4 regions of the Alteromonas sp. ABH4_454 genome follow, and region 3 is predicted to be linked to each of the others. Evidence: predicted binding sites of a transcription regulator. Region 3 holds the regulator's gene; each other region holds the start of a gene.
What was found. The regulator LexA, encoded in region 3, represses DNA repair genes until DNA is damaged. The targets are predictions, from matches to a motif close to TACTGTATNNNNATACAGTA.
Positions count from the first base shown of each region.

Region 1: the regulator LexA is predicted to act here: its motif matches at 2,860-2,879, upstream of ACYX4W_RS03640 (recombinase RecA).
Region 2: the regulator LexA is predicted to act here: its motif matches at 4,112-4,131, upstream of ACYX4W_RS02060 (YebG family protein).
Region 4: the regulator LexA is predicted to act here: its motif matches at 3,622-3,641, upstream of dinB (DNA polymerase IV).

Region 1 is NZ_CM149972.1:822,140-827,901, reverse strand. Features, by position in the region: gene ACYX4W_RS03655 (DUF1820 family protein) at 2-337, shown strand; gene ACYX4W_RS03650 (DUF885 domain-containing protein) at 377-2,128, shown strand; gene ACYX4W_RS03645 (hypothetical protein) at 2,131-2,643, shown strand; gene ACYX4W_RS03640 (recombinase RecA) at 2,893-3,645, shown strand; gene ACYX4W_RS03635 (Y-family DNA polymerase) at 3,648-5,120, shown strand; gene ACYX4W_RS03630 (error-prone DNA polymerase) at 5,156-5,762, shown strand, end outside.
Region 2 is NZ_CM149972.1:469,684-475,445, reverse strand. Features, by position in the region: gene ACYX4W_RS02075 (methyl-accepting chemotaxis protein) at 1-1,367, shown strand, start outside; gene ACYX4W_RS02070 (ABC transporter permease) at 1,401-2,729, opposite strand; gene ACYX4W_RS02065 (ABC transporter ATP-binding protein) at 2,729-3,532, opposite strand; gene ACYX4W_RS02060 (YebG family protein) at 3,779-4,066, opposite strand; gene ACYX4W_RS02055 (GAF domain-containing sensor histidine kinase) at 4,327-5,568, shown strand.
Region 3 is NZ_CM149972.1:692,517-698,278, forward strand. Features, by position in the region: partial or broken gene ctaD (cytochrome c oxidase subunit I) at 107-1,751, opposite strand; gene coxB (cytochrome c oxidase subunit II) at 1,762-2,925, opposite strand; gene lexA (transcriptional repressor LexA) at 3,508-4,134, opposite strand; gene ACYX4W_RS03085 (sensor domain-containing diguanylate cyclase) at 4,308-5,762, opposite strand, start outside.
Region 4 is NZ_CM149972.1:100,544-106,305, reverse strand. Features, by position in the region: gene ACYX4W_RS00475 (FG-GAP repeat domain-containing protein) at 1-3,397, shown strand, start outside; gene dinB (DNA polymerase IV) at 3,674-4,747, shown strand; gene ACYX4W_RS00465 (DUF1653 domain-containing protein) at 4,798-5,046, shown strand; gene ACYX4W_RS00460 (MBL fold metallo-hydrolase) at 5,110-5,762, shown strand, end outside.

The DNA.
Region 1 (5,762 bases), 130 kb from region 3:
CATGTCGAAAGACGATATTCTTTACCGCGTTCAATTCATCAGCAATGGAGAACGTTACGAACTGTACGTTAGAGCCCTTACTCAGGGCGCTTTGTTTGGCTTCATCGAGATAGGTGACTTTGTATGGGATACCCATACGAGCGTTGTTGTAGATCCTAGCCATGAAAGGTTAAAAGCTGAATTTTCAGAAGTAACAAAAACTTATATTCCTATGCACAACGTTTTACGCATTGACGCCGTAAATAAAAAAGGAACAGCCAAAATTACTAAATTAGAAAATAAATCTGATAAAGTAACGGCTTTCCCTAGTCCAATATATACACCAACGAAAGAGTAGCCGCCGGAGTCTATCCGGTAAAGGTTACCGGAGACCCTTATGTATCGCTATCTGTTAGCAGCATTACTACTTATTTGCAGCGTTAGTTCATCTGCAAAGAGCCTTGACGATGAAAGCTTGTATCAACTACTTGATGACATTTGGCAGTATGAGCTTTCGGTTTCCCCGCTTTTAGCGTCTCGCCAAGGCGATAGTTCCTTGGCCCATGTGCTACCCGATATTTCACCAGAAGCACTTAAAGCACAAAATGAACAGTGGCGTGTGTTTCAAAAAGCCTTAAGTCAGTACGAAAAAGACTCTATCTCTACTGACGCTTATATTGCTTTGCTAATGCAGCAATACCGTTTAGCCAACTATGTGGATGAATATACCTATCGCGCGCACTTGGTGCCCATCAACTCAGAATACGGCTTTCACGGTGCCATGGCCTCGCTTCCTAACTTATCTACGTTTAAGCGTGTAGAAGACTATCAGGCATACATTAGCCGCTTAAACGCACTTAAGCCTTATTTTAACCAGCAAATTACTTATATGAAGCAGGCGTTAAAAGAAGGCTACACGCAGCCCAAAGTCGTGCTGAAAGGGTTTGAAGACTCAGTTGCGTCGTATATTGTTGAAAATGCAGTGGACAGTGGCTTTTATTCTCCGTTTACCCGCTTTCCAGAGTACTTTACTGCCGAGCAAAAGGCAGCGTTAGCAGAGCAAGGCAAAGCAGCCATAAACAGCAGCGTGTTGCCTGCGTATCAAATATTCTACGACTTCATGGTAGAGGAATACATTCCTAATGCCCGTGAAGATATTGCCGCAAGAAACTGGCCTGATGGTGTGGCCTATTACGCCAATAGAGCCAAGCATTACACCACAACAGATATGACCCCTCAGGAAATCCACGATTTAGGTTTGTCTGAAGTAAAACGTATTCGCGCGCAAATGCAGCAAATTGTGGATGAGCTTGGCTTTGATGGCGACATTAACGACTTTATTGCGTTTTTACGCGAAGACCCTCAGTTTTATGCCACCAGCGCTGAAGATTTGCTGAAAGAGGCGTCGTTTATTGCAAAGAAAATGGACGCGAAACTCCCTTCTCTTTTTGAGTATCTACCAAGAACGCCTTACGGCGTAGCACCCGTGCCAGATGCTATTGCACCTAAATATACAACGGGCCGTTACATCCATCCTAGCCGCGATGATCAGCCAGGATATTACTGGGTAAATACTTACGCCCTTGATAAACGCCCTTTATATGCGCTGCCTGCTTTGACATTACACGAAGCGGTTCCAGGGCATCACCTTCAAATTTCATTAGCAGCAGAGCTTGAAGATTTACCTATGGTACGCCGTAACACCTATATTTCAGCATTTGGTGAAGGCTGGGGACTGTACTCTGAGTTTTTAGGTATTGAAGCAGGTATTTACGAAACGCCGTACGACAACTTCGGTCGCTTAAGCTACGAAATGTGGCGTGCGTGTCGCTTAGTGGTCGATACTGGTATGCATACAATGGGTTGGAGCCGTCAGCAAGCGGTGGACTATATGATGGAAAACACCGCGCTTTCAGAACACAACGTTAATACGGAAATAGACCGCTATATCTCTTGGCCAGCGCAAGCGCTGTCATACAAAATTGGTGAAATCAAAATAAAAGGCCTTCGCGAAAAAGCAGAGATTGCTTTAGGTGAGCGTTTTGACGTGCGCAAATTCCACCGCGCGGTGTTAGAAAATGGCTCAGTTCCACTTTTCATATTGGAACAAAACATCAACACCTTTATAGAAGAACAAAAGGCAAAATAAACATGATCGTTGCATTTGGAGTTATAGGATTACTTATCCTGTTTTTAATTTACTTTGTGCTGCGAGCGCAGAACTTACAGAAAGAGCTGGCGCTGTTGCGCCACTCGAATAAGCAGACTAGTAACAAGGTTACGTATGCTTATCGCAATCTTGTCCTTGTTACAGATGCGTTGGAAAAAAACCTTACCGCGCGTATTGAAAGTGCCTATAAAAGCCGTCTTATCGACCAAACTCAATATAATGCGCTGCACCCGCTTATGCGCAACTTTTCAACCATTATTATGGCTTGTTGTGAAAAAGGCATGTCTCTTGAAGAGTCTTTAAATAAAGCATTGCAGAATGAAGAAGTGACGCTTGAGGAAATTCGTGAGGTGGTGAAAGCACTTCCTAGCAACGTGCGTATGGTGTGGTCAAAAAATACCGCTGATGGTTTTATTGCTTTTTGCCAAACCGTTACAGCAACCGTAAGCGGTACTGCAGCAAAATCACAAAAAGAACCTTCATCACAAGAGTAGCCTCTTACTCTTATCCCCATGTTAGCGTCGATAAAGTGCTAATTACGCGTTAGGGTCGCCCGCTTTACTGTGTTGTTAGGATTGGCGGCCCTCGTCTATATCACTACTCTTTTAAAAGTTTAATCTTTTTACCTTTTCAAACTAATCAGTAAGTTAGCGCTTAAAACAACAAGTCAAAAACCTTTTGTCTTGAAAAGGGTTATTGCTGCATTATAATACTGTATAAAAATACAGTTTATTTTGAGTGCCATGAACAAATCGTTATCCGTGCTTAACAACCACCCGCATATTTGGCGGGCCAGAGATAAGAAGCAAAGTGAAGCCAAGTTTTCGCTGGGGTTTCCGCGTCTGGATAAAGCGCTTAACGGTGGCGTTGCCTCTACGGGGCTTGTACGTATTGCCTCACTAACCGGCGTGGGTGAGCTTTCGCTCTTTAAACAGGTTATTTGCCAGCATCGCACGCATAAACTGGTGGTATTTATTAACCCTCCTGGGCTACTACAGTCGCCGTGGTTAGAAAATCTGGGGCTTAAAGCACAACAGGTGCTGGTAGTAAAAACAAGTGCAGAACAAGAATCATTATGGGCAGCAGAACAGTGCTTAAAAAGTACGGCTTGCCATTGCGTGGTGCTGTGGAGTAATGCTGTAAATCAAAAAGAAGCGCGACGCCTACAGGTAGCAGCAACGCATAACGATGCGCTGTGCTTGCTGTATACTCCACCGCAACAGCAGGCCTTACAGTTAGGCTCCCAAAAAGCCGACATGGGGAGCGATTCACAAGCCACCCTTTCGAATCAAAGCGACAGTGCATTACCCGTTATTTTAGATATTGCATTAAAAGGTAACCCCCATGCTTTGGCAGTGAGCATACGCAAGCAGCGTCATGGGTGGCCCAAAGATAACATTGTTATTTCTCATCAGTGGACCCCTGACAATCAGGCCATTAAATGGGCCATGGCACACAACACGCTTTCCGACAAGGCGCTACACTCTGTGAGCTAATAATGTTGTGGGCTTATATTTACTGCTATCAACTTACTTTAGACAGCCACATAAAAGCGGCTAAAACTAAACGTACGCCCAGGCAAGGGTCTAGAGACGAATCTAACGGAAGTTATTCTTCATTACCGTCGAATACACCTATTGCTGTGTATTGCAGTAAAACAAACAAAATTACGCAGTGTAATGATATTGCGATAAAAGAAGGCATTGAAGTTGGTCATGGACTTGCCCAAGCCGCGGCGCTGTGCCCCTACGTGCATATTCTGCCTTTCAGTGAAGAAGCCGAAAAGCATATGCTGACGCAGCTAGCCCATAGGCTGTACCCTCTTGCTTCTGACATCGTACTAGACAGCCACATTCATTCGAATGGCGTAAATGGCCTGGCAGTAAGGCTAGATAACCTAATCCATTATTATGGCGGGCATAAGCCGCTGTGGAAAACCCTAACTCAAGCACTCGCAGAGGCAAATATTCGCTATCATTTTGCTAGTGCATGGACGATTGAGGCTGCAAAGGTATTAGCCCTTCATCAACACAATACCTATATGCATGCGCCAGATGACATAAAGAAAGCACTAAGTAGGTGCCCGCTTTCTATTACTGCTTTGTCATCTAAAGTCATTGAGGCCTTGGCAAGGGTAGGTGTTACCCGTGTACAACAACTGTTGGCCATGCCGGTACAAGAGCTGGGGCGGCGCTTCGACAATAACACTATTATGTATCTTACTGCGTTAAGGGGAGAAACCTTTCCACGGGTTACATTATTTAGGCCTTTGGAGCACTTCGATAACTTTATCCTATTGCCTTTTGATATTGAAAACACGCAGCACCTAACCCCTTTTGTCACCCAGCAGTTTGAGCATTTGTCTCACTATTTACGGGCCAGGAACTTATATACATCAAGCATAAGCGTGCATATTCATTTCAGAGAAGCTCCTGTATTAGATATTAATATTCGCTCTGCAATGCCTCAGTCTTCGGTGCATAGTTGGCTACCACTGTTTAGCCTTAAAACTGAAAGCTTGGAGTTATCTGAGCCTGCCACAGCGATTGCGCTTACCTGTCAGCAGTTTGAAGAAATAGATTCGCAGAATGGCGACTTTTTTAGCAATAGGTTTAATAACGTTGCACAAAAGCAATTGATTGGCCGCTTAAACGCCAAACTAGGTGATAACAGTACGTTTCAACCTCGCGCTGCCGACAGCCATCAGTTTGAATATATGACGGTGAACGAGCCGAGCGCCGACAATTATGTTTATAGCAGTGACATTACGCCCACCTTTACCTTTGATACACCTAAACCGCTTATTCAGGCGACCCAAATTTGCTTTGGCCCTGTGAGGTTACACAGCGAGTGGTGGCATGACAGCCCAACAAGGCGAGATTATTTCATCGCCCAGACTGAGCAATGTGTAAGGCTCTTAGTATTTAAAGACGAAGAAAACCGTTGGTGGGTGCATGGACTTTTTTGCTAGCCGTATGCGGTTAAAGAAAAGGTAAAAGCGAAACCATGAAATACAGCGAACTCTTTTGCCAAAGTAACTATAGCTTTCTTTGCGGAGCCTCTTCTCCCGCAGAGCTTGTGACCACCGCGTCTTTTCTTGGCTATGACGCGCTTGCTATTACAGATGAGTGCTCAGTAGCAGGAGTCGTACGGGCTTTCGATGAAATAACCCATCAGGGTCTGCCTATTAAGCTTATTGTTGGCAGTTACTTTGTATTCGATGACACTTTATCTTTTATACTGCTGTGCCCGAACAAAGCAGCCTACAGCGAACTGTGCCGAATTATAACTAACGCGAGACGTCGCTCTGAAAAAGGAGAGTATCAACTGGCCGAGTGGGACTTACGTACCATTCGTCACTGCAAATTCATTTGGCTACCTAGCGGAAAAGAAGCCCACGACAAACATTGGGCTGAGTGGCTGCAAAAACACCCTAGCATTGATGCCTATATCGGTGCTCAGCGTCTATTAGACGGGCAGGATCATCAGAAGTTTGCGCACTACAACCATTTACAGTCTGCCTACCCCTTTCCTGTTATCGCCTGTACAGGTGTACTCATGCATCACGCTGACAGGCTACCGCTTCAACATGTTTTACATGCTACACACCAGC
Region 2 (5,762 bases), 220 kb from region 3:
GGCGTACTTTAGAGTCTGGACAAAGCTGGCTGGGATTAGTAAAAAACAGAAGGAAGAATGGCGATCACTACTGGGTTTCGGCATTCGTGACGCCCGTTTATGAAGGTAAAACAATTGTGGGGTACGAATCTGTTCGAGTTCCTGCGTTAAATGATGAAATTGCCAGAGCTACAAAGGTTTATGAAAGAATAAGAGCAGGTAAATCGCCGGTATCGCCAGCGGTTCGTATTATACAAATGCTTTCGCATTTAGCACCATCATTAATATTCAGTGCGCTAATGGTTTTGATCTTGGCGTTTACACACGGCGCTGTTGCTGCTGGCATAGCGCTACTTGGCGCTATTATTTTGATGTTGGCTCAACAAACTAACGCCAAAAAAGATTGGCACGGATTACTTGCGCTTAGCCCTGAAAGCTACGCAAATGAAACGGTGTCACAAACCTACTTTTCTGATCCGCCTCATATAAGCCAAGCTAAACTCGCGCTAGGCTGTGAACTTGCAAGAAATCGCACAGCGTTGACTCGAATACAAGATGCGTCAGCGGGTCTTGATAATATAGCTAATGCAACCCATCACCAGGCTGAAAGTACTAGTGCTGCGGTCGTGCAGCAAAACCAAGCTACTCAGCAAATAGCGTCTGCCGTGACGCAAATGAGTCAGGCTATACAAGAAGTGGCTGAGCGGGTTGAAGGAAATGCGAAAAGCGCAAAAACAGCCGCAGCTAATGTAGAAACAGGTAACCAAAAAGCTGAACAAGCCATGCAGGCAATTGTTGCGTTGCGCGAGGCGGTTGAATCAATTTCAACAACAGTAACCGAGTTAGCTCAGTCAACCAGCGATATAGGTGAAGCGGCCAATATTATATCCACCATTGCCGAGCAAACTAACCTGCTAGCGCTTAACGCTGCCATTGAGGCGGCAAGAGCCGGTGAACAGGGAAGGGGTTTTGCGGTTGTTGCCGATGAAGTACGTACATTGGCTTCAAAAACGCGCGAATCAACCGACAAAATCCACAATATCATTAGTGAATTGGCTGAGCGTTCTGATCGCGCCGTGCGGGTATCTACAGAAGGGCTAGCTTCAGCAGAGCACGGCAGCATAATCGTGGAAGAAACGCGGGGGGCATTATTTGAAATAAATAACGCGGTGAAAGGCATTGCTGATGCTACCGTAGAGATGTCTTCTGCTGTAGAAGAGCAAAGCACAGTAGCGGAACATATTAACCAACAGTTAGTAGAAGTGGCTGATGGCGCGTCTGAAACTCAGCGTTCCTCAGAGGCATCGCTAGCAGCGAGCCAAGATTTGCGCGCTACGGTAAATCAAGTTCACGAGCTTATTTTGCGCTTTAGTACAGACAAGGGGTAGGAGAGTAGCCCTCTCCCCCCGTGTGGGTTGCGCCTAGTTCGTATTGAGGCCAGCATGTAAGCCGCGTTTATAGGCAGCAACGGCTGGGAACAGAGAAACTAAGTAGGTGCACCCTAATATAAGCAAAATGATAATAACGCTGCTTTGCCCAAACAGTGGACTACTCAAAAACAATCCATAGGTACTGCTTAACCAGGGTTTTAGTACGCTCATAAGCCCAGCCACCAAGCCTAAGCTTAGTACGGCACTCAACATAGTAAGCAGCATAGCTTCAATTTGAATAAGTAGCAGTAGGGTGAAAGGCCCTGCTCCTATGGTACGTAAAACAGCGATTTCTTGATAACGCTCACGCATAGTTGCAAGTAGCATAGTCGCTAACCCAATTAGCGCGCAAATGACGATAAGACCGGAAAGACCAAGCAATAGCGACTCTACATTTCCCATAATTTGCCAAAGCTCAGCGAGCGCCATACCCGGTAGTATCGCCATAAGCGGCTCTTTTTTACTTTGGTTGATTTGATACTGCAGCTGTAGCGCTGTAACGCGATGTTTTAGCCCAAGCATCACAACTGATACCGACTCTGGAGCAAAGGCTTCGCTGTTGTAAGTCTCATGCTTACCGGTATGCTCGCCGTGCTCGTGCTCGTGCTCGTGCTCGTGCTCGTGCTCGTCTTCGATGGTTTTATTACTCGATTTACGGCCTAACATTGAGGTGGGCGAATGCTTAGGCCCTGTGTGGGCCTCTTCAAGTCCCTGCAAGGTGACATACACAGCCTTATCCACCGGGGTGCCCGTTTTATCTAAAATGCCGGAAATAGTAAAAGGGTGATCGTCGTGATTATTGAATGAGACACTGCCTAAGCCGTGAGAAATAATAATCTCATCACCCACTTCATATCCCAATGATTCCGCTATATCAGCACCAACTACCGTAGATAGCGGTTGTGTAAATGTCGCTCCATCAGATAGCTTTAGTGACTGCATGTCACCGTATTTAAAGTGGTCAAAAAAGCTGTTGGTCGTACCTACCACTCTAAAGCCTCGGTGAGTATCACCTAAAGAAAGTGGAATGAGCCACGACACCTGTTTGTTAGATTTAAGTGATGCAACACTCTTATATTCAATGCCCTTAGTGGGTGTTCCTATATTAAACACCGACGACAATAGCAGGTTAAGCTGGCCGCTCGGTGCGCCGACAATAAGGTCAACACCTGACACTGTACGCGTAAAGCTGGTTTTCACTTGGCTGCGAATTATATCAACGCATAAAAGCAAACTAATGCTGATGGTAATGCTTAACAGCGTAAGTATTGCCGTTGTTTTTCTGCGCTTTAGACTTTCAATAGCAATAGTACTTAGCATTACGCACGCTCCTGTGCTTGCTCAATGCCACCGAGTGAGGATATTGCGTGGTTCGAGTTTGGGCTCAATTCACTGATACTGCAATGACGGTCAAAATAGCTCTCCATGGCTTTATCATGGCTAACAAAAATCATGGTGCTCTTACCTGCAACCTCTTTTAACAACGACATAAAGCTATCTCGCGCATCGCTATCTAACGCCGAAGTTGGTTCATCAACAATTAATAACTGTGGGTCATTAATAAGCGCTCGGGCTATAGCTACCCGCTGCTGCTGGCCAATACTCAAAGCATCTGCCTTCGCATGTAGTACCTGTGAAGGTAGTTGTAGCTTGTCGAGTAAATGGAGAAGTTTATCTTCTCCCGCCGTTTTAGTTGTTTTACTACTTGCGAAGTACACCGCAGCGTTAATATTTTGCGCCACAGAAAGATACGGAATAAGGTTGAACTGCTGAAAGACAACGCCAATATTGCGTGCTCTAAACTTGTCTCGCTGACGGTTTGATAAAGAAGAGAAAGGCTGCGACAACAAAGTTATGTTGCCTTGGGTGGGTGTCAAAGTACCGCATAACAAATTAAGCAATGTACTCTTTCCGCTTCCCGAAGGACCTGAAAGAAAAACATGTTCACCTTGTGACACCTGCCACGCTTTTATGTCAATGACGGGCGGGCTTTCTTTAGTGTACGAAAACTGTAAATTACTTACTTGAATTGCTGGGTTGCACTCTTCTATCAATGCGTTGTGCTTTTCAGACACTGCGTTGCGCTGGGAATGAGTGCTATTGTTTTTATTGATGGTGTTCACGCTAAGCCCGACCTGTATTTACGTCTTATATTCACATTAGCAAAGGCGGTACCTTGTTTCTTATTTGTTTTCCTACTTATTCAATCAGCTAGAAGCAAGTAAAGAACATAGCACCGCTTAAAAGTGATGTTATCAAATAACATCACTTTGCAAAGACATGTTATCAGAACTTACGCATTTAAAGCGGCAGTTGCTCTCACTTATTGTTCATCATAACGACATAGAGGGCGAGTCGAGCTTACATTATCAGCCGTTGGCCTGTAATTTTACTACTTCTGCGCTTTCATCTTCTAATACGCTTTCTGCTGTAGCGCCTTTAAATATTTTGCCGACTTTATCTTTGTTTTTCGCCAGCATGATTGTGAGTTCTTCAACCACGCTATCGTCTAGTTTAATGCCTTTAGCATGAATATATTCAGCGAGGTTATCTGCTGCATCGAGCATCTTATCGAACTGATCCGCTTCTTTTTTGTCGGTAGTTACCAATTTTTCTACCCCTTTGTGCGTAACAACATACTGTGTGGTAATGGCCATGGTAGGTCCCCTGTTTATTAAAGACACAAAAACTGTACAGTAAAATACTGTATAAATAAACAGTTTTGAGGTGATTTTTTCATTATTACAGGTAACATTGCCGAGGTTTGTACTTTATTATAAGTTGGTAGCTTCAATTGCGTTTGAATTTAAACTTTGCGGAAGCAGCAAATTAGTAAGGTATTTCAGCGTCCGAAATACCTAGAACAGTAGAAATATAGCGTTAATTAGCACGCTCTCGAAAAAGGAACTCTAAAGTTATGGTAGCGAGCAAAGCTGTTCAGCAAGACATTCAAGCTATAGACGCAATCGATGCTATACCTAATATAATGCAAATATTAGCCAGTAGCTTAAATTTGCGTTTCATCTGTGTCGCTAGAGTCACAGAAGAAGCATGGACGATGTGTGCCGTGTTGGACAACGCTGAGTTTGGGTTAACACCTGGCGATCATTTAGAAATTGAAACCACTTTTTGTAGAACCGTAAGGGCGAGCAAACAACAGATAGTCATTAATCACGCCTCTGCTGATAGTAAATATTGTGATAATCCCATTCCTATTATGTCTGGCTTTGAGAGTTATTTTTCTTACCCTATCTATGATGCAAACGGTGAGTTTTTTGGAACGCTTTGCGGTCTAGACCCAGAACCTAGGGAGTTACGTAGCGAACTTGTTCACGGGCAAATTAGTGCATTTGCTAAGCTTATATCTAGTCAAATTTTATTAAAAGACCAAATGGAGCGTTCACAGGCTCAGCTAACCGATGCAAGAAATATTGCCCGCCTTCAAGAGCAGTATATTGCTATTTTAGGCCACGATATTCGAACTCCTTTATCGTCCATTCAAATTGGTATCAGCTTTCTTGACGACATAATAAAAGACAGTCAAATAGCCAGTACGGTTCAAGTACCTGTATTCAAAGCTGTATCGAGAATGAAGAATAGTGTGCAGAGGATGACGCGTTTAATTGAAGATGCTATGGACTTTACTCATAGCCGTATGGGCGAAGGGCTACCTGTGAAAATGGCCGAAGCAGCTAGTTTAGCGCAACAGTTGAATTATACGGCTGAAGAGCTAGCTACTGCTTATCCTAATTGCACTATCAGAACACATATCGATATTACCGAGCAGTTGGTCTGTGACGAAAAACGGGTGTGTCAGCTTTTATCTAATTTATTGAAAAACGCTCTGGTTCACGGCGACCAAGCGCATCCGGTATATGTGAAAGTCATCACCAACCGAAACGATTTCATTCTCAGCGTGCAAAATAGCGGCACACCAATACCTGATGAGTCTAAGGCGCGTCTTTTTCAGCCTTTCTGGCGTAAAGAAAGCAGTGCAAAAAACGACGGGCTAGGGTTGGGGTTATTTATCGCATCAGAAATTGCAAGGGCGCACCAAGGTTCGCTGAGCGTGACTTCTGATTTTAACGGCACAGAATTTACCCTTTGCTTTCCTTTAACCCGTGTTTCTTCTATTCCATTTGAAAGCGTTTCGCAATAACCGCGAAGCGCTATTGATACAAGCGCTGTCAATACGAGCTCTGTCAATAATAGTAAGCGCAAAAATAATTGCCAAAGTTGATTAATGCTTGTGCAACGATGTTTGTGTGCGTATAATGCGCGCCCTTACAGCCATCCCAATTCGTTCCTTGTCTCCATACAGTCGGCTGTACTGTCGAGGCTACAACCGTAAGG
Region 3 (5,762 bases):
TGTATAGCCGCTTATCTACTCCACCGTCAGCAATATGTGAGTACCATCCTAACCGCTGCAGTTTAGCGCTTTACAAGAATGGTCAGTTCACAAATCCCACCTATCGTTACTTGACGACAGGCGGAGTTTCAAACGTGTGATAAGGAGCGGGGGATGGAATTTCCCATTCCAATCCTTCTGCGCCGTCCCAAACTTGCGCTGATACCGGCTCACCTTGCTTTTTGCACGCCTTAATAAGCAGGGCAAGAAAGATGAGTCTGAGATAAACCGAATGCAAAACCACCCAAACTTATCCATTTATTGAAATCAGCGAACTGTAATGCATAGTCAGGAATACGGCGTGGCATACCTGCCAAACCCACAAAGTGCATAGGGAAGAACAAGACATTTACCGATACTAAAGAGCACCAGAAATGCCATTTAGCCAAAGTAGTGTCGTACATTTTGCCTGTCCATTTAGGCAGCCAGTAATATACGGCCGCCATAATTGAAAAGACCGCCCCTGTTACCAGAACATAGTGAAAGTGAGCCACTACAAAGTAGGTATCGTGGTACTGGAAGTCCACAGGTGTTATCGCCAGCATTAGTCCTGATAGTCCACCAATGGTAAACAGCACGATAAAAGCAATAGCGAACATCATTGGCATTTCGAAACTTAGTGAGCCGCGCCACATGGTAGCTACCCAGTTAAACACTTTTACTCCAGTAGGCACTGAGATAAGCATGGTGGCAAACATGAAAAACATTTCCATGTAAACCGGCATGCCCGTGGTAAACATATGGTGAGCCCAAACTACAAAAGAAAGCAGCGCGATAGACGCCGTGGCGTACACCATAGAGGCATAGCCAAACAATTGTTTTCTAGAAAAGGTAGGGACAATTTGAGAAATAATGCCGAAAGCGGGCAAGATCATAATGTAGACTTCAGGATGCCCGAAGAACCAGAAAATATGCTGGAACATAACTGGGTCGCCACCACCTGCAGCATCAAAGAAGCTGGTTCCGAAAAACTTGTCTGTCAATACCATGGTTACCGCGCCAGCAAGCACTGGCATTACCGCAATCAGCAAGAACGCTGTAATAAGCCACGTCCATACAAATAGCGGCATTTTCATCCAGGTCATGCCTGGCGCACGCATATTAAATATGGTCACAATCACGTTAATCGCACCCATAATGGATGAGATACCCATAATGTGAACAGAAAACACAAACAATGCTGTCGAATCGCCACTGTAGGTTGTTGAGAGCGGCGCATAAAAAGTCCAACCGAAAGCAGGGCCACCACCTTCCATAAATAGCGAGCTAAGCAGAATTAAAAAAGCGCCAGGTAAAATCCAAAAGCTCCAGTTATTCATGCGCGGCAATGCCATATCTGGGGCGCCGATCATCATAGGAATCAGCCAGTTTGCGAGCCCTGTAAAGGCAGGCATTACAGCACCAAACACCATGATAAGCCCATGCACCGTGGTCATTTGGTTAAAGAAGTTTGGCTCAACAATTTGCAGGCCAGGTTGGAACAATTCAGCGCGAATAACCATGGCCATTGCGCCGCCAACCAAAAACATGATGAAGGCAAACCACAGATACAGTGTGCCTATGTCTTTGTGGTTAGTGGTAAACAGCCAGCGCGTTATTCCTTTAGGAATATGGTCGTGATGTTCATGGTCATCATGTAGATGATCGCCATTTACTTGACCACTGTGAGGCGCAGAGGTATCTGGCGAAATAACTTCAGTTGCTTTGCTCATTTGTCTGCTCCTAGTTTCCGTTTGCCACTGCATTGACGTCTTTGGCTTGAACCATATCGCCCGTGTTATTACCCCACGCATTGCGCTCGTAAGTGACTACCGCAGCAATTTCTTTAAGGCTCAGCATTTTGCTAAACGCCTGCATAGCTGTACCCGCCTTACCATGTAATACAATGTCGATGTGGCCTTGCTGATCTTCTAACGCCATTTTGCTGCCTTTAAGTGCAGGGAATACACCGGGTAAACCCTCACCATTTGGCATATGGCACGCTGCACAAGTTGTGTTGTAAACGCGCTCGCCTTCTTTCATCAATTCATCCATAGACATATTCATAGAAAGTAGACGCTGCTCTTCTTCTTTTGCTTTGCGAACAATTTCTTCTTGTTCACCCATCCATTTATCAAATTCAGCTGGCTCTTTAGCAATCACCACAACCGGCATATAGCCGTGGTCTTTTCCACAAAGCTCTGCGCACTGTCCGCGATAAATACCAGGCTCATTCACTTTGGCCCAAGACTCGTTAATAAAGCCGGGGTTGGCATCTTTTTTCACAGCAAAATCGGGGACCCACCACGAATGAATAACGTCGTCAGAGGTAATAAGAAAACGCACTTTTTTCCCAGTTGGAATAACTAACGGACGGTCAACTTCAAGCAGATAATTGTCGGTTTTTTGAAATTTGTTCTCTATCTGCTCACGCTGAGTAGCAAGCAGTGAGTAAAATTCTACGTCACTGTCCATATACTTGTAGTGCCACTTCCACTGAGAGCCTGTAACTAATACTGTCATGTCAGGCTCAGATGTGTCTTCCATCGCAATAAGCGTGTTTGCGGCAGGCACAGCCATAAAGATAAGAATAAGGAAAGGAATAACGGTCCAAGCAATTTCAACCTTCACGTTCTCATGAAAGTTAGCGGGCTTGGCGCCACGAGATTTCCGATGCAGATACATTGAGGCGAACATAACCCCAAACACGACAACCGCAATACCTACACAAATGAAGAACATCAACATATGCAGATCATAGACCTGCCCACTGATGTCGGTAGCACCGCGTCTCAAATTAAGCGAAGAGGCTTCTTCACTAACTTCTTGTGCAAGAAGCAAAGGGGAGAAAAGCAAAAATGGTATTATTGAACACCACTTTGCAAAAACGGTCGTTAGTTGTTTCACTCAGCACCTCCGTAATAGCAAGACCAAAAACGCTGATTATTTTGCGCGCTGCCCTACCAAATGGTTTGCGAACGATTGACCCATCACCACAACTTGTAAAACAAATTTAGAGCCATTGTTATTATTTTGTTAATCTCTGTATAAGAATTGCGCAATAATGCCGTGTCGTCTAGTCTTTTCTATTAAAAATTTAATGAAGAGGCTAATTTTTAACCATTTCTTGTGGCAGGCTTACGTTACAATTTTGTTGGAGAGGGTATTGGGCGTGCTCGCGGCGGTTAAAAAATCAAACGCGCATTTTGAACGGGGTGTTGATGAGGACGAAGCTTCATTTGGTCATAAAATCAACAATTAACACATCGCTCGTCCTATTTTTCAAACAAACTTTCAAATAATAAATGTGTATTAGCCAATTCATTCTCGGGCCAAATAGCGCATATCTTTCGCACAATGGTGATGCCAGATTTCGTAGTTTTGAGACATACTAACAAACGCTAACCTAAGAAAATTAACTAAAATATGGTACTAAAAGGCATAAAAAAAGCGGCTAATACGCCGCTTTTGATTGAAGATGCTAAAACCTTACATCCAGTCGGCGTTTCTAATAACACCTACGGCAATACCTTCAATAGCAAAAGGCTCGCTGGCAAGGTCTACCTTAATTGGCGAAAACTCTTCGTTTTCAGCATGAAGTAAAACTTCACGACCGCGTTTCTCTAAACGCTTCACCGTAACGTCTTCATCCACCCGCGCGACAACTACCTGACCGTTGTGGACATCAGTCGTGCGATGCACAGCAAGAAGATCGCCATCCAAGATACCGATGTCCTTCATGCTCATGCCGTTTACACGAAGTAAAAAGTCTGCCTGAGGCTGAAACAAAGCAGGGTCGACCTTGTAGTGGGATTCTACATGCTCTTGCGCCAAAATTGGCTCACCAGCCGCCACGCGCCCTATTAGAGGCAAGCCTTCTTCTTCTGGTGCAGTATCCTCGAGGGGAATATTTAACTTAATACCACGCGAGGTACCAGGCAAAATTTCAATTACGCCCTTACGCGCCAATGCTTTCAAATGTTCTTCTGCTGCGTTGGCAGAACGAAAACCAAGTTGACGAGCAATTTCTGCACGCGTAGGCGGCATTCCCGTTTCTTGCATGGTTGTTTTAATAAGTTCTAAAACTTCAGTTTGTCGAGCTGTGAGTGGGCGCATAAAAGACCTGTCTGTTCATACAGTTCCTGTAAGTATATACACCTAAAAGCAAATAACAAGCGCAAAGTCTTGAAACTATGGAGCAAGCTGGATGGGGCTAGCACCTAGTATATAAAAACTAGGGGGCTTAAGGCTGTCAAATACGTGAAACCTAGCGCGGCCTTAAGTTTTCATTACTCTAGAACAACTCGATTTCGGCCATTCTTTTTCGCCGTATATAGCAGTTTATCCGCTTTGGAAAGTAACACACTAAAGTCAAGATTTAAGCTATCCTCAGCAAAAACAGCACCAATACTTATTGTCACGAATATCGTGTCTTTCTTGTATTTAACTTCTGTTTTTTCAACAGCCTCTCGAAGTTTGTTAAATCGCCTTTCTTCGTCTCTTTTGTTGTCTGAAATTGCTACTATCGCAAACTCTTCTCCACCAAGACGTGAAACAATATCGGGCTCCACATAATATTCTTCGATGAGGTGGGCTACTGAAATTAGAGCTTGGTCTCCTGCATCATGTCCATAAGTATCGTTAACCTTTTTAAAGTGGTCTATATCGATTACCGCTACGCTCACTCTATTGCTTTGTGCAGAGAGCTGATGGCATTTATCAACAAAAGCTCGTCGATTGTACAGCCCAGTTAGCGAGTCAGTCATGGCCAGCTTACGCAACTTCTCTTCAGCTATCGCGCGTGATTCTTCCAGTTCAACCGCATAGAAAAGACCGGCTAATGCATCTAATAGAGGTTGCAAAAACTCAGCATCATCGAAGGTGTAGGGCTCGAATTTATTGGCTAAACCAATCATGCCCACCACTCTATCTTTGATCTTAATCGGTAGCCCTAAAAATCGACTAATGCGGGGGTGCCCTTGGGGCACCCCTTTTGAGTTTGGATGACTTCCTGAGGCATTACTAATCGTTACCTCACCGGTTAAAATTGTGGTACCGAAAAGGTTATCGAAACTGCTGAAATACAAGTTTCGCTTTTTGTACTCGTTGTATTGCGTAAAGCTGCTGCTGTCCCAGACTATTTCAGAAATAGCATGAATAAACAGCTTCGATGCATCGCCTTCACCTTTCATTTGCCCAATGAAAGCGAACTGACTATCCGAGATATCAATAAGCTCGGGTAATACCGTTTGGCAGGCCATGGTTAAATCGTTGTTCTGGAGGTAAGAGGCACGGGTTTTATTTATAAATTGAAGTAGCTGGGTTTTCTTTTTCTCATGAAGCTCACTTTCCATTCTCTGCGTGATGTCGCGATGAATACCAGCAACGCGAATAGCCTTACCCGCATTGTTAAATTCTACGGTTTTTCCGTAGGTTTCAACCCAAACCCACGCGCCGTTAGTATGTTTCATGCGAAACGTGGTATTGAAAACCTTGCTTTTACCAATGATGTGCTCGTTTAATTGCTTTTCTACTTTTACATAGTCCGCGGGGTGAATTAACTGCCTGAAAAAGCGAGAGCTGGTGTCATAGTACTCATATTCCAGACCGACGATATCACACCAACGCTTGTTTACTTGGTTTACGTCAGCGGCCAAATTCCAATCCCATGTGCCCAATTCAGAGGCTTCCAATAACAGCCGCATGCGCTGGTTTGTTTTGTTGAGCTTGTCTTCCACATATTT
Region 4 (5,762 bases), 590 kb from region 3:
TGCAAACGCCCAATACCAAGGCGAAACAGTCAATGCGGAAGTGGACATAGAGCTGGTCCAAGAAGCGTTCAATTTATTGTTTAATGATTCAGTTATGACAGTCCCAGAACTGGCAGAACAGGACTTTTCTGATGATGTGAACGGCGGAACGATTAAAAACACGTATGCCTGTGATCAAGGTGGTAGTGTTGCTTATGACGGCAAAGTATCCGATACCTTGACAGGTACCATCGCCATGAATTACCAAAATTGTTGGTTGTATAGCAATGGCGTTGCTATTTCTGGGTCGACGGCTATTGCCATTGAAAGCGTGTCAGATAGCGCTGCGAAATACAGTATGTATTTCGACAGTCTGACATGGACTATCGAAGGTGTACCCTATACTTTGTCTGGCGTCGTCTCAATCGATGAGGGCTTCAACGAAACTAACAGTAGCTATTACGTAGATACCAGTCAACATGTCGCGTTCACTATAGGCGCAGAGCAATATAAATTAACGGGGAATTACGACATATCCTATTCGCCCAATGAAAGCCTTAACCATGCTGAATTAGACTTCTATGTTGGCTCTAAAGGTAAACTAGCTGTCGAAGCAGAGGCCCCTGAGTATTTATGGCCATACATGTACGATGGCGAAGTAGTAGTAGCGGGTGATAAAACTGCAACCTTACTTTTCGAACAAAGCACTATTCGTTATTTAGAAGATACAGATAACGACGGTACCTACGACCTAGGTACATTTATAATTGATGGTCATGATTTAATTAGTGGTAACCTTGCAGACAGATCACTTGTCGCTATTGCTGACATGTCCATGCCACCCACTGTCTATGCACCTGATTTTTATACTTGGGACAACGTGGACACGACGACACCCATTACTGTTAGCCCTGGCTATTATAATGATAGCGATACAGACTACGAAGATTTAACGGTCAGTTTCCGCTGGTATCTCAATGGCAACTTAGTAGAGGACGTTTCAGGGGATACCTTTCCAGCCTACCGCGCTGTATTTAACGATGTAGTAGAAGTATCAATGGTCGTCTCTGATAGCGCTAACACTGTAGAGTCAGGTCGCACTTCAATCACTCTGGCGGATGCACCGGCACAAGTAGCATTCGAGAATTTACCAGAGTCAGTGTCTCCTGGCGAATATATCGAATTTAGTGCAATTGTGTCTGACCCTGATCTTGGCGACAATCAAGGGGTTCCGACCTTAGTGTCAGCGCCTTCAGGCGCTACCATTAACGAAGATGGATTGATTTCTTGGCAAGCGCCGAGTAATCAGTTGTTTAAAACCCAACTTTACGAATTTGGTTTTTCAACGGGTGAAGAAGGTGCCGAAGTAGTCAAAACTGATGTCTCAGTGACTAATAATGACGTTCAAGAGTTAGCTCGCTCGGGTATTGAAGTGCCTAAAATGAACAATTCAATGGTAGTGGGTGATTTCGACCACGACGGTGACAATGAAGTTCTCTCCACCGATTCTGCAAATCGAGTGTTCTTACTGTCTTATCAAAACGGCAACTACAACCAAACTTGGATGTATCCCTACAAAATCGAGCACGGTGAAACAGTAAAACAAGTTCTCAGTACCGATTTTGATAACGACGATTACCCCGATATTTTAGTGATATCTGAACACGGCGTATCTGTCGTTACCGACATTGATGAAGCGGCCACAACGCTTTTTACCACCGACAATTTCATACATAGTGCTGTTCTAGGAGACATAGACAACGATGGTGACGATGAATTGGCCTACCTATATTCATCACGTGATTACGGCGATGCCGATAATATTGTGGTGGTAGATCTTAATTCACCCGAAACACCTTTATTTACGTTTACCGCTGAAGATACCTATGAAATTGCTCTGGGTAATGTAGATTCCGACACTCAGTTAGAACTGGTTACCAATTCTGGTTTAGTTTATGACCTTGATTCTGGTGAAAACCAGTGGTTTTTGAACTCAGGATTTGGTAGTCATCACATTGCCGTTGCCGATATAAATAGCGACGGTATTGATGAAATTGTAGGCGCTGACAGTTGGTCTTATATCTATGTGTACTCAGCACAAGACAAGTCTCAAATAACGAGTGTTGAGAATTTTAATACTTGCGACATTAGCGCAGGGAAACTGACTGACGATAGTGATCCTGTATTGCTTGTAGGGGACTGCCAATGGGGCAATGTCCACGCCATGAAGCTGTCTAGTAACACGCTCACTTCAGTATTTAGCGTTGATATGGTTGATCATGGTTCGACTTCGCTGACCCTTGGCGATGCCGACAATGATGGCCTTAACGAACTGTTATGGGGCACCGGCACTACACATTCTGGTGAAAATTTACTCGTAACGGCAGATGTCACAGCCACTTCTGCAACAATAAAAACGACGGCAACCACACATCAACTAGATAGCTTTAGTGCGGCTGGGTGGGCAGATTTGTACCCTGGTGACGAACGTGCTGTTTTCTTCGTGCCAAGCACGGGTAGTGGTTATGACGGCTCTAAGGTCTTACTAATGGAGAACACAGGGAATTACATTACTAGTGAAGAGATTTCTTCTAACTGGGATAACTCTAGTGTTGCTGTAACTACCGATTACAACAATGACGGTGCTGGTGATTTATTCCTACCTAGTGCAGAAACCTATGATGGCGCATTCGCTGCAATGCGATTAAATGATTTCTCTATTCAATATGAGATTACAGGCGATTATTCAAATGATGTTTCAGTTATCAAGGCATTCGACTTCAATAACGATGGTTTCGATGATGCAGTGTATGTTGATGGTCGCACATTAAAAGCGGTCGACGTGAATAATCAAGTTATGTTGGCCACTTACACCATGCCTCAATATTTCCGTGATTTTGATATTGCCGCGATCAATGGCAATGTGTACGTGGCGCTTTCTCAAGGCGACGACATAACGCAATTACTCAAACCAACAACATCAGGTTTCTCTATTCAGGCAAGCGCCGATATTTCTTGCGCGCGCCTTACCTTTATTAATGCTGATAGTGACGCTGCCGCTGAACTGGCCTGTTATAATCAGAACCAATCTCTAGTTATGTATGATGTAGCTGACACCAGTTTGACCAAGACATCGGAAGTTTCGATAAATAAGGTTATTGTAGACATGGTAGCCAATCCAGTAACCGCTACTGAACAGACACTTCTTGTGACAACGGCGCATGACAATGATTGGAGTTACTACGGTGCTTCTGAACTCAGCGAAATGACGGTTGAAGGCATCAGTATTTGGAAAAGCCCTGCGTTGATTGGACCGGCCCGCAGCCACTCTCTACACGCGAGAAAGTCTGCTGAGGGAAGCCTAGAAGTGATGATGGCAACATCTCGGGTAATGTATTGGTTAGGCCGAGCGAATTAGGTAAAACTGCTGGGACAATTTGGATACTTGTTTTGGCGTTTACATAATTGAGCGGCGACACATCAATGTTGGTGTGTCGCCGCTTTTTGTTTAGAACTTTAATTCTGGCAACGTTCTGTAAAAAACACGCGTTTCAACTTGAGCCATTCATGCAAAAGAGTGAGGACCAATCAATCTCGTTAATTATCAAAACGAGGTAGTGTAATTAAACACTATTGATAATATACTGTCTTTTTGTACAGTTTCGTGTGAGCACGTTAAGAGCAAAGGCAGGTAATGCGAAAAATTATCCACGTCGACATGGATTGTTTTTACGCCGCAGTAGAAATGCGCGATAACCCAGCCTTGCGCGATATTCCCATTGCTATTGGCGGCAGTGCCGACAGACGCGGTGTTATCTCTACCTGTAATTATCCCGCCCGAAAATTTGGTGTACGCTCGGCTATGGCTACCGCGTATGCGTTAAAACTATGTCCCAATCTTACTTTAGTGAAAGGCCGCATGGAGGTGTATGCCGCTGAGTCGCAAAAAATACGTAAAATTTTTGCAGACTATACCGACCTTATTGAACCCCTATCATTAGATGAAGCCTATTTGGACGTTACTAACAGTGAGTTTTGTGGTGGTAGCGCTACGTTAATCGCTGAAGAAATACGTGCACGCATTGAAAGCGAGTTAGGTCTTACCGCTTCAGCAGGGGTCGCGCCCTGCAAATTCGTGGCAAAAGTAGCCAGCGATGAAAACAAGCCTGACGGTATTTGCGTGATCACGCCCGATAAACTTGATGAGTTTGTACGCGAAATGCCGCTAAAGAAAATTCCAGGCGTAGGCAAAGTTACCATGCAAAAGCTTCAGCGCATGGGGCTCAATACGTGTAACGATGTTCGCCAGTATCCTTTCGAACGCATTCAAAAAGAGCTGGGCAAATTCGGTAGTGTGCTATGGGAACGGGCTCATGGCATCGATGAGCGCGAGTTGTCAGTATCTCGAGAGCGCAAGTCTATAGGTGTAGAGCGCACGCTAAGCGAAGATATACACACTATCGAGCAATGCATCGACTTTTTGCCCCACTTGTTTGAAAAGCTTCAGGAACGAATGGAGAACCATAAGAAGCGGACAGGCAAGCCTGTGCGTATTCGCACACAAGGCGTAAAGCTTAAGTTTAACGACTTTCAGCTGACCACGGTTGAACATCGTTGCGCTACGCTTGATGAAGCTTATTTTCGTACATTAATGCAGGAAGCTTTTGAACGCGCAACAGGGCGTGGCATCCGTCTTGTAGGCGTGCATATAGGTCTTGCCGCCGACCAATCAACACAACAGCTGGTTTTGCCTTTTGAGCCAATTTAATTAACACTAGCGCCTTATTCTTTGACGCAACACTTACCTTGAAGGTCACAATGGATTCAATACAACTTAAAACCCCCGGCCGTTACAAGCATTATAAAGGCAATTTATACGATGTTTACGAAGTGGCGACGCATTCAGAAGACGAAAGTAAGTTAGTGGTATATCGGCCGTGTTATGGCGAAAAGGCGTTATGGGTTCGCCCTCTCGATATGTTTTTAGAGTCAGTGGAAAAAGACGGAGAGACACTTCCTCGTTTTGCTTATGTGGGTGATATCCCTAATGACGAAAAAATGATCTAATTGTGAAATTAGGTCATAGTGTAAGAGGTCTTATTTAAACAGGCTTCTTACAAGGAAATAATAATGAAAACTGCCCCTCGTTTTAGTGCCCACATTATGGCTGCGTTCTTAGCTGCTAGTCCTTTAATTTATTCATCGGTTAATCCAGCAAATGCACAAGACAGGTTCGCCGATGTTGAAGTAAAGGCAACCGCGATAAAAGGCTCTGTTCACATGCTTACAGGCGCAGGTGGAAATATTGGCGTATCAGCTGGGGAAGATGGTGTTCTTATCATCGACGATCAATTTGCGCCATTGGCTGAAAAAATAGCGGCTCAGCTTGGCGAACTAGGCAGTGATAAGCCTAAATATGTGATAAATACTCATTATCACGGCGATCACACAGGCTCTAATGCATTTTTCCACAGCCATAAAGGCGCGACCATTCTGGCCCATGAAAATGTACGCGTACGCTTAGCTAACGATGAAAAGATAAAACCGGAAGCCCTGCCAACCATTACCTATGAAGATGGCATTAAAATTTACTTTAATGGTGAGACCTTACATGTCATACATTTAGCGGTAGGTCACACTGATGGCGATAGCGTAGTGTGGTTTGAGCAACCCAACGTCATGCACACGGGCGACTTATTCTTCAATGGTCGTTTTCCCTACATTGACCAAGGTGCAGGTGGCAATGTAGAAGGCTACATGGAATCGGTAGAGCAGTTGCTAGC